DNA from 3 places in the Pantoea sp. X-Soil-YNGN-844 genome. Region 1 is predicted to be linked to each of the others. Evidence: predicted binding sites of a transcription regulator. Region 1 holds the regulator's gene; each other region holds the start of a gene.

What was found. The regulator CRP, encoded in region 1, controls carbon source genes, mostly activating them, when cyclic AMP is high. The targets are predictions, from matches to a motif close to ATGTGANNNNNNTCACAT.
Region 2: the regulator CRP is predicted to act here: its motif matches at 709-726, upstream of garD (galactarate dehydratase).
Region 3: the regulator CRP is predicted to act here: its motif matches at 1,359-1,376, upstream of deoC (deoxyribose-phosphate aldolase).

The regions. Positions count from the first base shown of each region.
Region 1 covers NZ_AP036007.1:3,652,516-3,656,954, reverse strand. The annotation lists gene AC6I8C_RS17050 (YccS/YhfK family putative transporter) at 1-1,457, opposite strand, end outside; gene crp (cAMP-activated global transcriptional regulator CRP) at 1,515-2,147, opposite strand; gene AC6I8C_RS17040 (OsmC family protein) at 2,451-2,855, shown strand; gene AC6I8C_RS17035 (phosphoribulokinase) at 3,118-3,987, opposite strand; gene AC6I8C_RS17030 (YheU family protein) at 4,049-4,267, opposite strand; gene AC6I8C_RS17025 (hydrolase) at 4,272-4,439, opposite strand, start outside.
Region 2 covers NZ_AP036007.1:3,245,829-3,250,267, forward strand. The annotation lists gene AC6I8C_RS15015 (MFS transporter) at 1-333, opposite strand, end outside; gene garD (galactarate dehydratase) at 899-2,458, shown strand; gene AC6I8C_RS15025 (flavodoxin) at 2,508-2,954, opposite strand; gene truC (tRNA pseudouridine(65) synthase TruC) at 2,967-3,746, opposite strand; gene AC6I8C_RS15035 (YqcC family protein) at 3,746-4,075, opposite strand.
Region 3 covers NZ_AP036007.1:3,383,753-3,388,191, reverse strand. The annotation lists gene AC6I8C_RS15680 (patatin-like phospholipase family protein) at 1-540, shown strand, start outside; gene AC6I8C_RS15675 (TatD family hydrolase) at 537-1,334, shown strand; gene deoC (deoxyribose-phosphate aldolase) at 1,568-2,347, shown strand; gene deoA (thymidine phosphorylase) at 2,410-3,738, shown strand; gene deoB (phosphopentomutase) at 3,834-4,439, shown strand, end outside.

The sequences.
Region 1 (4,439 bases):
CGCGGCAGCAGAAACTGCGCGCCATTCAGTGACAGCAGTTGCAGTGAGTAAACCGCCGTAACCGTAAAGCCAATCATCGACCAGCCATAGAACTGGCGGGTAAAGCGATAGCTGATAAAGGTGATCGCCAGCATGATCATCAGTACCAGTGACTCCGGCACCGCCAGCCGCAGCGTGGCAGCCGCAATCACCAGTCCTGCAAAGGTGCCCAGCGCCCGGTGCTGGATACGGACGCGGGTGGCGCTGTAGCCGTTCTGGCTGACGAACATAATGGTCATCAGGATCCAGTAGGGTTTAGGGATGTTGAAGAACAGCGCCAGCGCGCTGCCCAGCATCAGCATCACCGCAAAGCGACCTGCCGTGCGCAGCGCCGACGAGCGAAACGAGAGATAGCTGCGCAGCGCCGGTAACAGCGGCAGGCGGCGCTGGCGGTCTGCCATCAGATCGCGCTGGTAAAGCGGCTTCTGGGTGCGCAGCACGCGCGCAATGCGGTTGAAGTGATAAAGGCAGAAGTTACCCACCGGATTATCGGGATGCTGATGAGCAATTTTCTCCAGCGCGCCGAGCTGTTTATCCATCGCAAAGCGGTCGGGTAACTGGTGATAAAGGATGTTATCCGCCAGTACCCGCAGCCGGGCCGAGATGGTTTTGGCATTCCAACGGATCACCGCTTCAGCATGGCTCTGCTCCACCAGCTTTTGCACCTCTTCCGGGCGGTGCAGGCTGACCGAGATATGCTCCTGCAGATCGAGTGCCACCTGGAAAGCGCGCGTCAGCCGCTTATGGCTGTGATCGCGGCTGGCCGACAGCATGTGCATCTGCTGATAACAGGTGTTGATCAGATCGACCACTTTCTGCTGGTGAGCCAGCAGCGGCGGCAGCGCTTTTTCGGGATCGGTCAGCTGCGTCAGCAGGGTATATTTGGCGTCGCAGTAGTTGGCCAGCTCGCGGTAGATCAGGCTCAGGCTCTCACGCATCGGCTGCTCTTTCCACAGCCAGAACCAGAACCAGTTAAATACCCCATACCAGAGCGTGCCGCCGATATAGAGCAGCGGAGTGACATAGATGGGCATGCGGCCAATCAGGCTGAGTGTAAAGATCGCGGCAATAAGGGTGCCGGGCAGCAGACGGCCATGCAGCGGGCTAATCTCACCGGTGACGCCAAGCAGCAAAGGCATAGCGAAGAGGATCAGCGGCAGTGGAATCGCATGCAGAGTGAGCCACTGAATCAGAAAGCTGCCGAGGGCAAACAGGCTGCCGCCCACAATCAGACGTTTGAAGAAGCGTTTATGCGGGGTATCCAGACCGGCGATATTGCAGCAGGCGGGCACTAACGAGAACAGCAGACCTTTTTGCAGGTCGCCAGCCAGCCAGCCCAGTGCCACCGGCAGACAGAGCACCAGCGTTTGCCGCAAGGCGTAGTTAACTTCAGGATGGTAAATGATTCGACGCCACATCGGCCCAACACAAACAATAACGGCGTGATGTTGCCATCACGCCGTGGATGACAGGAATTAGCGGGTGCCGTAAACGACGATGGTTTTGCCGTGTGCGGAGATCAGGTTCTGATCTTCCAGCATCTTCAGAATACGGCCCACGGTTTCACGTGAACAACCCACAATCTGGCCAATTTCCTGACGAGTGATTTTAATTTGCATGCCGTCGGGATGCGTCATGGCATCTGGCTGCTTCGCCAGGTTAAGCAGAGTCTGTGCAATGCGTCCGGTGACGTCGAGGAAAGCGAGGTTACCCACTTTTTCAGACGTGACCTGCAGGCGACGCGCCATCTGCGAGGAGAGTCGCATCAGGATGTCGGGGTTAACCTGGATCAGCTGACGGAATTTCTTGTAAGAAATCTCCGCCACTTCGCACGCGCTTTTCGCACGTACCCAGGCGCTGCGCTCCTGACCTTCTTCGAACAGGCCAAGCTCACCAATAAAATCGCCCTGATTCAGGTAGGAAAGAATCATCTCTTTGCCTTCTTCATCTTTAATCAGAACCGCGACGGAACCTTTCACGATGTAGTAAAGCGTTTCTGCTTTTTCACCTTGGTGAATCAGCGTACTTTTGGATGGATACTTGTGAATATGGCAATGGGACAGGAACCATTCGAGTGTAGGGTCTGTTTGCGGTTTGCCGAGAACCATTCGCTATTATCCTCTGTTGTAATCGTGCCCAAAATACAGGGGGCAGTTTTCCCTGTCAGGCGGTGAAAGCTTCAAGCGTTTCCTTTTCAGGAAATTATTCGGGCCGCATCAGGCGCAGTGCGCATCATTCTTCCCGGCTTCGCCATCGGGTGACGAAAAATATTTTCAGCACTGTTTGTAGCACAGCTTTTGCCGACTGTCTTCTGTTGTCTCGCTTCAGCTACGGGCGGATTTCTCTGGATTGCTGTTTACCAGGTGAAAGCGTACTCTGGCGACAAAACAGCGTATTCCGGAGCAAAAATCATGCAGGCAAGAGTGAAATGGGTAGAAGGGCTGACATTCCTCGGAGAATCCTCATCCGGCCATCAGATACTGATGGATGGCAATTCGGGTGATAAAGCGCCCAGCCCAATGGAGATGGTGCTGATGGCGGCGGGTGGATGCAGCGCGATTGATGTGGTTTCAATTCTGCAAAAAGGCCGCAACGATGTGGCTGATTGTGAAGTAAAACTGACCTCAGAACGTCGTGAAGAGGCGCCGCGAATCTTTACGCACATCAACCTGCATTTTATCGTGAGTGGCAAAGCGCTCCAGGATAAAGCGGTCTCACGCGCGGTGGATCTTTCGGCTGAAAAATATTGCTCGGTGGCCATCATGCTGGGTAAAGGTGTGACGATGACGCATAGCTATGAAGTGGTTGAGCTGTAACAGTCGCAAGGGTTATCCCAGACCTGCTAACTTCACTGCCAGTGTCTGATGCAGGTTGCTTTAAGACTGTGCCGGCGCAGAGAACCGGGTCAGATCGGAAAGACGCAAAATCCGCCATCCATGGCATGCTCTTCCCGCGCCGTCCTGGCGCGGGACGCTTTCCTCTTCTGACCCGGTTCCCTGCGTGTTGAGCTTTCGTGTTGCTGTCAGATTTACCGTGCTTTGGCTTTGTTATAGGTTTGAAGAAACCATTTCTGAACTCTTACTCTATCCGTTTACCTTCCATCAGCCGTTTCACCAGCGGCCCCATGATCAGCTCCATGGCCAGACCCATTTTGCCGCCAGGCACCACCAGCGTATTGATGTGCGAGATAAACGAGCCCTGCAGCATCGCCAGCAGGTAGGGGAGGTCGATATCTTCCAGTGCCTGGAAGTGGATCACCACAAAGCTCTCATCCAGTGACGGAATGGCGCGGGCTGCGAACGGGTTGGAAGTATCGATGGTTGGAACGCGTTGAAAGTTGATATGGGTGCGTGAAAACTGGGGCGTGATGAAGTTGATGTAATCTTCCATTGAGCGCACCACGGAATCCATCACTGCTTCACGTGAATGACCGCGCTCGCCGGTGTCGCGTACCAGCTTCTGAATCCACTCCAGGTTAACAATCGGTACCACGCCCACCAGCAGATCGACCTGTTCCGCCACGTTGTGCTGCGCCGTCACCACACCGCCATGCAATCCTTCATAAAAAAGAATATCGGTGTTCTGCGGTAGCGGCTGCCAGGGCGTAAAGGTGCCGGGCACCTGGTTCCACGGCACCGCCTCATCGTAAGTGTGCAGATATTTACGCGACTGCCCCTGCCCGCTGTGACCGTACTCTTTAAAGCTCTGCTCCAGCAGACCAAAGTCATTGGCTTCCGGGCCGAAGTAGCTGACATGACGTCCCAGGTCGCGCGCCTTACGAATCGCCATATCCATTTCCGGGCGGGTAAAGCGGTGAAAGCTGTCACCTTCAAGCTCCGCCGCATGCAGGTCAAGCTGCTGAAAGATTTTGCGGAATGCCAGGCTGGTGGTAGTGGTTCCTGCGCCGCTGGAACCGGTCACCGCGATAATGGGATGACGTGCAGACATAGAAAAGCTCCCTGTGAGGTCGGACGATGAGCATTGTTATCATGAAAGGGTGCCGGGTGCATCAGCCACGAAATTCTTTGCGCGGCATGATATTGACCGATTCATGCAGTTCCGACCACACCAGCACTACTTCACCGGTTTCCAACTGGCGTCGCACATCAGCCACCTTGTCCAGCAGGCTGCGTTCATGCTCGCCATAGTCAGTGCCTTCACGCAGCACAAAGGTTTCAATCAGATTTTCAAGGGTCTCAGGAGAGACTTGTTGCCAGGGAATAATCACGAGATCAGTTATCCAGAAAAGGGGCGATCCACTGCGGGATGCGCTGTTCCAGCCACATTTCGGGCTGGCGTAATGTCCCGCCGACAAAACCGACGTGGCCGCCGTGTGGTGTCAGTTGATAAGTAATAGTGGCAGATAATTGGCTGCTGTGCGGGATCACCTCATCACTCAT
Region 2 (4,439 bases), 410 kb from region 1:
GAAGCCGCTGAAGATATCCACGAAGCCCTGCAGCAGCGTAAACAGCGACCAGGTAAAAATGCTCCAGAAATAGACGCGTTTAGAGCCGAAGCGATCGAGCAGCCAGCCACCCGGAATCTGCCCGATAACATACGCCCATGAGAAGGCAGAGAAGATATAGCCCAGTCCGACCGAATCGAGGCCGATATCTTTGGACATTGCGGAACCGGCAATCGAGATGGTTGCGCGGTCACCGTAGTTGAATGAGGTGACGATAAATAACATCACCACAATCCAGTAGCGGGCATTGGTGCGCTTCTGCACCGTTTCCGCGGTCTGGCTGAAACTATTCATGATGCACTCCTGAAATATAGCGTGAGCTACATTCGCTCTGACTGCATACACATCGCGTTGGGTATCAGAGAGAAGTTGGGTTAAACACGGCGATCTTTTTGTTGTGGCAAACCTTTATTTATCCATCTGCGAGGTGGCAGCCAATGCGCTTCTGCGACCTCTGCGGATGAGTAATACGTCGTGACAGATAACCTGACTTTGGCTAACGGAACCCAGTATAAGAACAGCCTGAAGCGAGCACATTGGCACATCGCCCTGGAATAATGCCCGTGCAGAAGTGATTGTGTGGCGGATGCACAAAACCCTGCGGGATGGCTCACGAAAGCGGCAAATAACCGATCAAAAACCACCTCAGGTAACGCTTTCCCCCGCTGTTTGTGAGGCTCTTCACTTGCTTCTGGATAATCGCCCCAAATCGATAAGGCGAATTGTCTCAATGGTGGTCATTTGCACAATGCGCGCCCTGTTCCGCCTCCCTATACTGAAGCTGGCAAACAAACGTGTGACAGGTCAGAACATTACAGCGTGCCGCACAAGTACGGCACGACAGACGGGAAGGTGAGCGATGTACCCCAAAACAGATGAACAACCGCTCTATATCAAAGTTCATGAGCACGACAATGTGGCGATTGTGGTCAACAGCCTGGGTCTGCCAGCCGGCACGCAGTTTGCGGATGGCCTGACACTCACGGAGCATGTGCCACAGGGTCACAAAGTGGCGCTGCGCGCGATTAACCAGGGTGCAGAGATCGTGCGTTACGGCGAAGTCATCGGCTATGCATTACGGGATATTGCCCAGGGCAGCTGGATCGATGAGTCGCTGGTTGCGTTGCCGGAAGCGCCTCCGCTGGCGAGTCTGCCGTTAGCCACGCAGGTTCCGCCTGAATTGCCGCCGCTGGAAGGCTATACCTTTGAAGGTTATCGCAATGCGGATGGCAGCGTCGGCACGCGTAACCTGCTCGGCATCACCACCAGCGTCCACTGTGTGGCCGGTGTGGTGGATCATGTCGTACAGATCATTGAACGGGATTTACTGCCGCGCTACCCGAATGTGGATGGCGTAGTCGCGCTCAATCACCTTTATGGCTGTGGCGTGGCGATTAATGCACCGGCGGCGGTGGTGCCGATTCGCACCATTCATAACCTGGCGCTGAATGCCAATTTCGGTGGCGAAGTGATGATCGTCAGCCTGGGCTGTGAGAAGTTACAGCCGGAGCGTCTGCTGACCGGCACGCCCGACGTGCAGGCGATTTCGCTGGACGATCATGACATCGTGCGCCTGCAGGATGAAAAGCTGGTGGGCTTTGGTGCGATGGTGAATGAGATTCTGCAGGTGGCGGAGCGTCATCTCCAGCGGCTGAATCAGCGCCAGCGTGAAACCTGTTCTGCTGCAGAACTGATTATCGGCATGCAGTGCGGTGGCAGCGATGCATTCTCAGGCGTAACGGCGAATCCGGCAGTGGGTTTCGCGTCTGATTTGCTGGTGCGCTGCGGTGCGACGGTGATGTTTTCGGAAGTGACTGAAGTGCGTGATGCCATTCACCTGCTGACGCCGCGGGTGATTAATCAGGAAGTCGGTAAGCGCTTACTGGAGGAGATGGCCTGGTATGATGACTATCTCAATCAGGGCCAGACCGATCGCAGCGCGAATCCGTCGCCGGGCAATAAAAAAGGCGGCCTGGCCAACGTGGTGGAAAAAGCGCTGGGGTCGATCGCTAAATCGGGGCGCAGCGCCATTGTTGAAGTGCTCTCTCCTGGTCAGCGCCCGACGCGACGTGGGTTGATCTATGCGGCCACGCCTGCCAGCGATTTTGTCTGCGGTACGCAGCAACTGGCATCCGGTATTACGCTACAGGTGTTCACTACCGGTCGCGGAACCCCTTACGGTCTGGCGGCGATTCCGGTCATCAAGATGGCGACGCGTAACGCGCTGGCAGAGCGCTGGCACGATCTGATGGACATCAATGCCGGAACGATTGCGACCGGTGAAGAGAGTATTGAGCAGGTGGGCTGGCGATTGTTTGAGTTGATTCTGGATATCGCCAGTGGCAGGAAGCAGACCTGGTCCGATCGCTGGGGCATCCGTAACCAGCTGGCGGTGTTTAACCCGGCACCGGTGACCTGATATCACATGCCAGGCTTATCCTTATGCTGCGATAAGCCTGGCGTTGCCATCAGAGCTGCGCGCCCCAGGCTTCAACCCACGGAGAGGTCACCGCTTCCGGCTCAGGATTCTCGGTGGCATCAACCAGTAACACCTCACCGACCCGCTGTGCGCCCTGCTCCTGCAGCAGCGCATCGAAAGTTTTACCCGCGCCACAAAAATGATCATAACTGCTGTCACCCAGCGCAATCACGCCGTAGCGCAGCGCGGGCTGATGACCCAGCTTATCTTTAACCGCATGGAACAGGCCTGAAATCGTATCGGGAAAATCGCCCTGTCCGGTGGTTGAGGTGACAATTAACGCCACGTCGCTGGCATAGTTCTGCCAGTCTGCCAGCGTCGGATCGTCAAACACGGTGACGCTGTGACCCTGCTGCTGCAGAAGGGGCTCCGCTTCTTCCGCTACCAGCAGCGCATTGCCGTATACCGTCCCTACAAAAATGCCAATCTTTGCCATCTGCTCTCTCCCTTATTCTGAAACGTTATCCTGTCCTGGCGCTGCGTTAAACTCAACCCGCGGCACCTCAGGAATGCGATCCTGCCAGCCAAACTGGTTCATCAGGTTCTGCCAGACGCCATCCAGCCCGGCGCGGATCAGTAACGGTTCACCGGTCACCGGATGGGTGAGTGCCAGGCTGCTGGCGTGCAGCATCAGCCGGTTAGCGCCAAAGTGTTCAGCGGCACCCCGGTTCTGGCGCAGATCGCCGTGCGCCGAATCGCCAATAATCGGATGACGCAGGTGCGACATATGACGACGCAGCTGATGCTTGCGGCCGGTTTTAGGGGCCATTTCAACCAGGCTGTAACGCGAAGTAGGATAGCGGCCAATGCCGACCGGCATCTCGACCGTCGCCAGTGACTGATAATCGGTGACGGCGGGCTGTGCGGTGCGCGCTTCAGTGGTGTGCCTGTCAGCAATTTTATCCAGCTCTTCCACCAGCGGATAGTCGAGCGTTCCGCTACTCTCCAGCCAGCCGCGTACCACAGCATGATAGGTTTTCTGCATCTGATGCTGTTCAAACTGCAGGGAAAGCAGACGACCGACTTCGCTTGAAAGCCCCATCAGCAGTACGCCAGAGGTGGGTTTGTCCAGACGATGTGCGGTAAACACATGCTGTCCAATCTGATCGCGAACGGTCTGCATCACAAACACGGTTTCATGGCGATCCAGCCAGCTGCGGTGAACCAGCCAGCCGCTGGGTTTGTTGACGGCAACCAGCCACTCATCCTGATAGAGTATCTCCAGCATCAGTTGGCTGCATCCTTGATCAACGCGTCAAGCTGACGCAGGGTCAGCAGCAGCGGCGCAATACCGGGCTGGTCAGGCACCAGCGCCACCTCGTAGTAGGGAGCAACGGCAAAATTTTGCGGTAACGGATGCTGAGCCGCAATCAGGGCATGCATCCGCGGGACCAGCACCCACTGGAGCCACTGCAGCGGCTCCAGCGTATCCAGGCAAAAGGGTTCACGGCTCTCGAGCGCGTCTTCGGCCGGAGGGGTACTCTGCCAGAGATGGTGCTCACGCATCACCGCTTCCAGTTGCTCCAGCCGTTGCGTAATCAATTGTTCAGGCGTCATGCGCCACCTCCGGCAAGCAGTCAAAAATGGGCGGCAAGCATATCACTTGTTGGCACAGGCACAAAAAAAGGGAGCACTGTATAAACAGTGCTCCCGGTTCGTTTGCAGCCATCCTGCTACGTTTTTGCTCCCTGCTCTTCCATGACAACTTGTCCAGTGCGAACTCCTGTCGCGCATCGTCCTGATGTATCCTTAGCATCCTGGCCCACCACCTCTTCTGAGGGGGTTCTCATTCTCCATCCTGGAGGTGTCCCTTGCTCAATCCTGAGCGATCCTGTTTCATCCTGAAACCTTCCGTGTGCCGTAAGCTCCGTTACGTTCCTGCCTCATGGCTTATCATCATCCTGACGATATCTGTTTCCTG
Region 3 (4,439 bases), 270 kb from region 1:
CTGGGTGTCAATCTGGAAGGGATAAGCTATCTCGATGGTGGCATCAGCGATGCAATTCCGGTGCGCGAGGCCGCACGTCGCGGTGCGGACACCATTGTGGTGATCCGCACGGTGCCATCGCAGATGTTCTACACCCCAAAATGGTTTAAACGGATGGAGCGCTGGCTCAGTACTGGCGCGCTGCAGCCGATGATCAATGTGCTGAACAAGCATGAGCAGAGCTATCGGGAAATTCAGCAGTTTATTGAGAATCCTCCCGACGATTTGCGCATTATCGAAATTTTTCCGCCGCACGTGCTGGCCAGCAGTGCCCTGGGCAGCCGGGTTGCCGCGCTGAATCAGGATTATCATCTGGGGCGGCGCTGTGGTCGCTATTTCCTCGCCACGCTGGGCCAGTGGCTGAGCGATGCTGAACCGATGATCTCAGCGCGCATCGTTACCCCGCCTGCGCCGGTCGCCAATGCACCGGATACCCGACTGATTATCACGCCGCCGCTGGCGGACAATGATGCGGATTACGACAAAGGATCGCTGGCATGACGTTTATCGATACGCACTGTCATTTCGACTTTCCGCCTTTCGAAGGGAATGTTGCCGCCAGCCTGGTGCGCGCCGCGGAAGCGGGTGTAGAGAAGATTATCATCCCGGCAATTGATGCCAGCCGGTTTGAGCGCGTCTGCGCACTGGCTGCTGAACACCCGCCGCTTTACGCGGCGCTGGGCCTGCACCCTATCGTCATTGAAAATCACCTTGAGGCGCATCTTGAGCAGCTGGAAACCTTACTGCAACAGCGGCCACGTAAGCTGGTGGCGATCGGCGAGATCGGGCTGGATCTCTATCGCGACAATCCGCAGTTTGATAAGCAGCAACGCTTTCTTGAAGCACAGCTGAAGCTGGCGAAACAGTATCAGCTGCCGGTGATCCTGCATTCGCGGCGCACCCATGACAAGCTGGCGCAGATTCTGCGTCGTCTCGATCTGCCGCGCCGTGGCGTGGTGCACGGTTTCGCGGGCAGCCTGCAGCAGGCGCAGGCCTTTATTAAGCTGGGTTATGCGATTGGCATTGGCGGGACCATTACCTATGAACGCGCCAGCAAAACCCGTCAGACCGTAGCACAGCTGCCGCTCTCTTCGCTGCTGCTGGAAACCGATGCACCCGATATGCCGCTGCAGGGCTTTCAGGGCCAGCCAAACCGCCCGGAACGGGCGCGTCAGGTGTGGGAAGTTCTCTGCAGCCTGCGAGAAGAGTCACCCGAAGAGATTGCCGATGCGCTGTGGCACAACAGTCAGCAGCTATTCCGGCTCGATCCCGCTTTCCCGGCGCTGCGTAACTGACGGATCTGCCTCATCTGCGCTTAAATGTGATAATAGTAACATTGAGCCAGCTGGCGTATAATGTCCATTAAACGCTGTTATCTGCGATTTTAGTCACAGTGAGTGTGACGCAATTGCACCAATTTCTTATTCCTATGTGACTACTGGCACATATCAGGCCGCTTCTGAGTGTTATTATTATAACATTCCGCCGGCAAGCCGGTGGGTTGCACCCCAATCCTTTGGAGAGCCTCATGACCGATATTAAACCTCTTGCCCTGCGCGCCCTGAAACTGATGGATTTAACCACCCTGAATGATGATGACACCGATGCAAAAGTGATCGCCCTGTGTCATCAGGCTAAATCTCCGGCAGGCAACACTGCCGCCATCTGTATCTATCCGCGCTTTATTCCGATTGCGCGTAAAACGCTGCGCGAGCAGGGTACGCCGGAAATCCGCATCGCCACGGTGACCAACTTCCCGCACGGCAATGACGACATCGATATTGCACTGGCAGAGACCCGCGCCGCCATCGCCTACGGTGCAGATGAAGTGGATGTGGTCTTCCCGTACCGTGCGCTGATCGCCGGTAACAGTCAGGTTGGTTTCGATCTGGTGAAAGCCTGTAAAACCGCCTGTGCTGAAGCGGACGTGCTGCTGAAAGTCATCATCGAAACCGGTGAGCTGAAAGAGGAAGCGCTGATCCGTCAGGCTTCTGAGATTGCTATCGACGCGGGTGCCGACTTCATTAAAACCTCCACCGGTAAAGTGCCGGTTAACGCCACGCCGCAAGTGGCGCAGATCATGATGAATGTGATCCGTGATAAAGGCGTCAGCAAGGACGTTGGCTTTAAACCTGCGGGCGGCGTGCGCACCGCTGAAGATGCCGCGATCTATCTGCAGATGGCAGAAGAGACGCTGGGTGCCGACTGGGCCGATGCGCGCCATTTCCGCTTTGGTGCATCAAGCCTGCTGGCGAGCCTGCTCAACACCCTGGGTCATGACAGCGACACCAGCAAAGCGGGTTACTGATCTTTCAGGCGGTCGCTGGCCGCCTGTTCTCCATCCTGATTTCCCTGAACCAGGGGGCTACTTTGTTTCTGCCACAAGAAATTATTCGCAAAAAACGTGACGGCCAGGCGCTGACTGAAGAGGAGATTCGCTTCTTCATCAATGGCGTGCGCGATAACACCGTCTCGGAAGGTCAGATTGCCGCGCTGGCGATGACCATTTATTTCCACGACATGACGTTGCCAGAGCGGGTCGCGCTGACGATGGCGATGCGTGATTCCGGTACGGTACTTAACTGGAAATCACTCAACCTTAACGGGCCGGTGGTGGATAAGCACTCGACCGGCGGTGTCGGCGATGTGACGTCGCTGATGTTAGGGCCGATGGTCGCTGCCTGCGGTGGATATGTACCGATGATCTCCGGTCGTGGTCTGGGTCATACCGGCGGCACGCTGGATAAACTGGAAGCGATTCCGGGCTTCGATATTTTCCCCAGTGATGACCGTTTCCGCGACATCATTAAGCAGGTCGGTGTGGCGATTATCGGCCAGACCAGCTCGCTGGCCCCGGCGGATAAGCGCTTCTACGCGACGCGTGACATCACCGCTACCGTCGATTCCATTCCGCTGATCACCGCCTCGATTCTGGCCAAGAAGCTGGCAGAAGGGCTGGATGCGCTGGTGATGGATGTCAAAGTAGGTTCCGGCGCATTTATGCCAACCTATGAAGCCTCAGAAAGTCTGGCGCAGTCGATTGTTGGCGTTGCCAACGGCGCAGGCTGCCAGACCACCGCGCTGCTGACGGACATGAATCAGGTGCTTGCCTCGTCAGCCGGTAACGCGCTGGAAGTGCGCGAAGCGGTGCGCTTCCTGACCGGTGAACAGCGGAATCCGCGCCTGCTGGAAGTGACGCTGGCGCTCTGCAGCGAAATGCTCATCTCCGGCAAACTGGCCGCCAGCGACGCCGACGCGCGTCAGAAGCTGATGACGGTGCTGGATAACGGTAAGGCGGCTGAGGTATTTGGCCGCATGGTCGCTGCCCAGCAGGGACCGGCTGATTTCGTCGAACGCTACGACGCTTATCTGCCCGCGCCAATGCTGAGCAAACCGGTCTATGCCGACCAGCCAGGCATCGTCAGCAGCATGGATACCCGTGCGCTGGGTCTGGCGGTGGTGGCGATGGGCGGCGGACGTCAGCGCGCCAGCGACAGCATCGACTACAGCGTCGGCTTCAGCGAAATGATCACCCTGGGAGAACGTGCCGATGCACAGCGTCCGCTGGCGGTCATTCACGCCAGCAGCGAAGACAAATGGCAGCAGGCCGCCGCAGCGGTTAAAGCTGCGCTGGTGCTCGGGGATTCCGTCCCGGCTGAGACGCCGGTTGTCTATCGCCGTGTGAGCGATCTCAGCTAACTGACCAGTAACCGGTGCCAGCCGCGATGCATTCGGGTATACTGATCTGATCGCTTTTTTTTGACTTGTCACGCGCCAATGCGCAGGAGACTTGCATGAAACGTGCTTTTATTATGGTTCTCGATTCCTTTGGAATTGGCTCCAGTAAAGATGCCGATAAATTCGGCGACGCAGGTTCAGATACCCTGGGTCATATCGCCGAAGCCTGTTTTAACGGTGAAGCAGACAAGGGACGTAAAGGCCCATTGCATCTGCCTAATCTCACCGCGCTGGGGCTGGGTAAAGCCGCCGAGTTGTCGACCGGCCGCTTCCCGGCGGGTCTGGATCCTGAGGCAAAAATCACCGGCGCGTACGCTTACGCCAGTGAGCTTTCGTCAGGTAAAGATACGCCGTCAGGCCACTGGGAGATCGCCGGTGTGCCGGTGCTGTTTGACTGGGGCTACTTCAGCGACAAAGAGAACAGCTTCCCGCAGGAACTGCTGGACAAGCTGGTAGCGCGCGCCGACCTGCCGGGCTATCTCGGTAACTGCCACTCTTCAGGTACGGTGATCCTCGACCAGCTGGGCGAAGAGCATATGAAAACCGGCAAGCCGATTTTCTATACCTCTGCGGACTCCGTATTCCAAATCGCCTGTCACGAAGAGACCTTTGGTCTTGAGCGGCTCTATGCGCTGTGCGAAATCGCCCGTGAAGAGCTGACC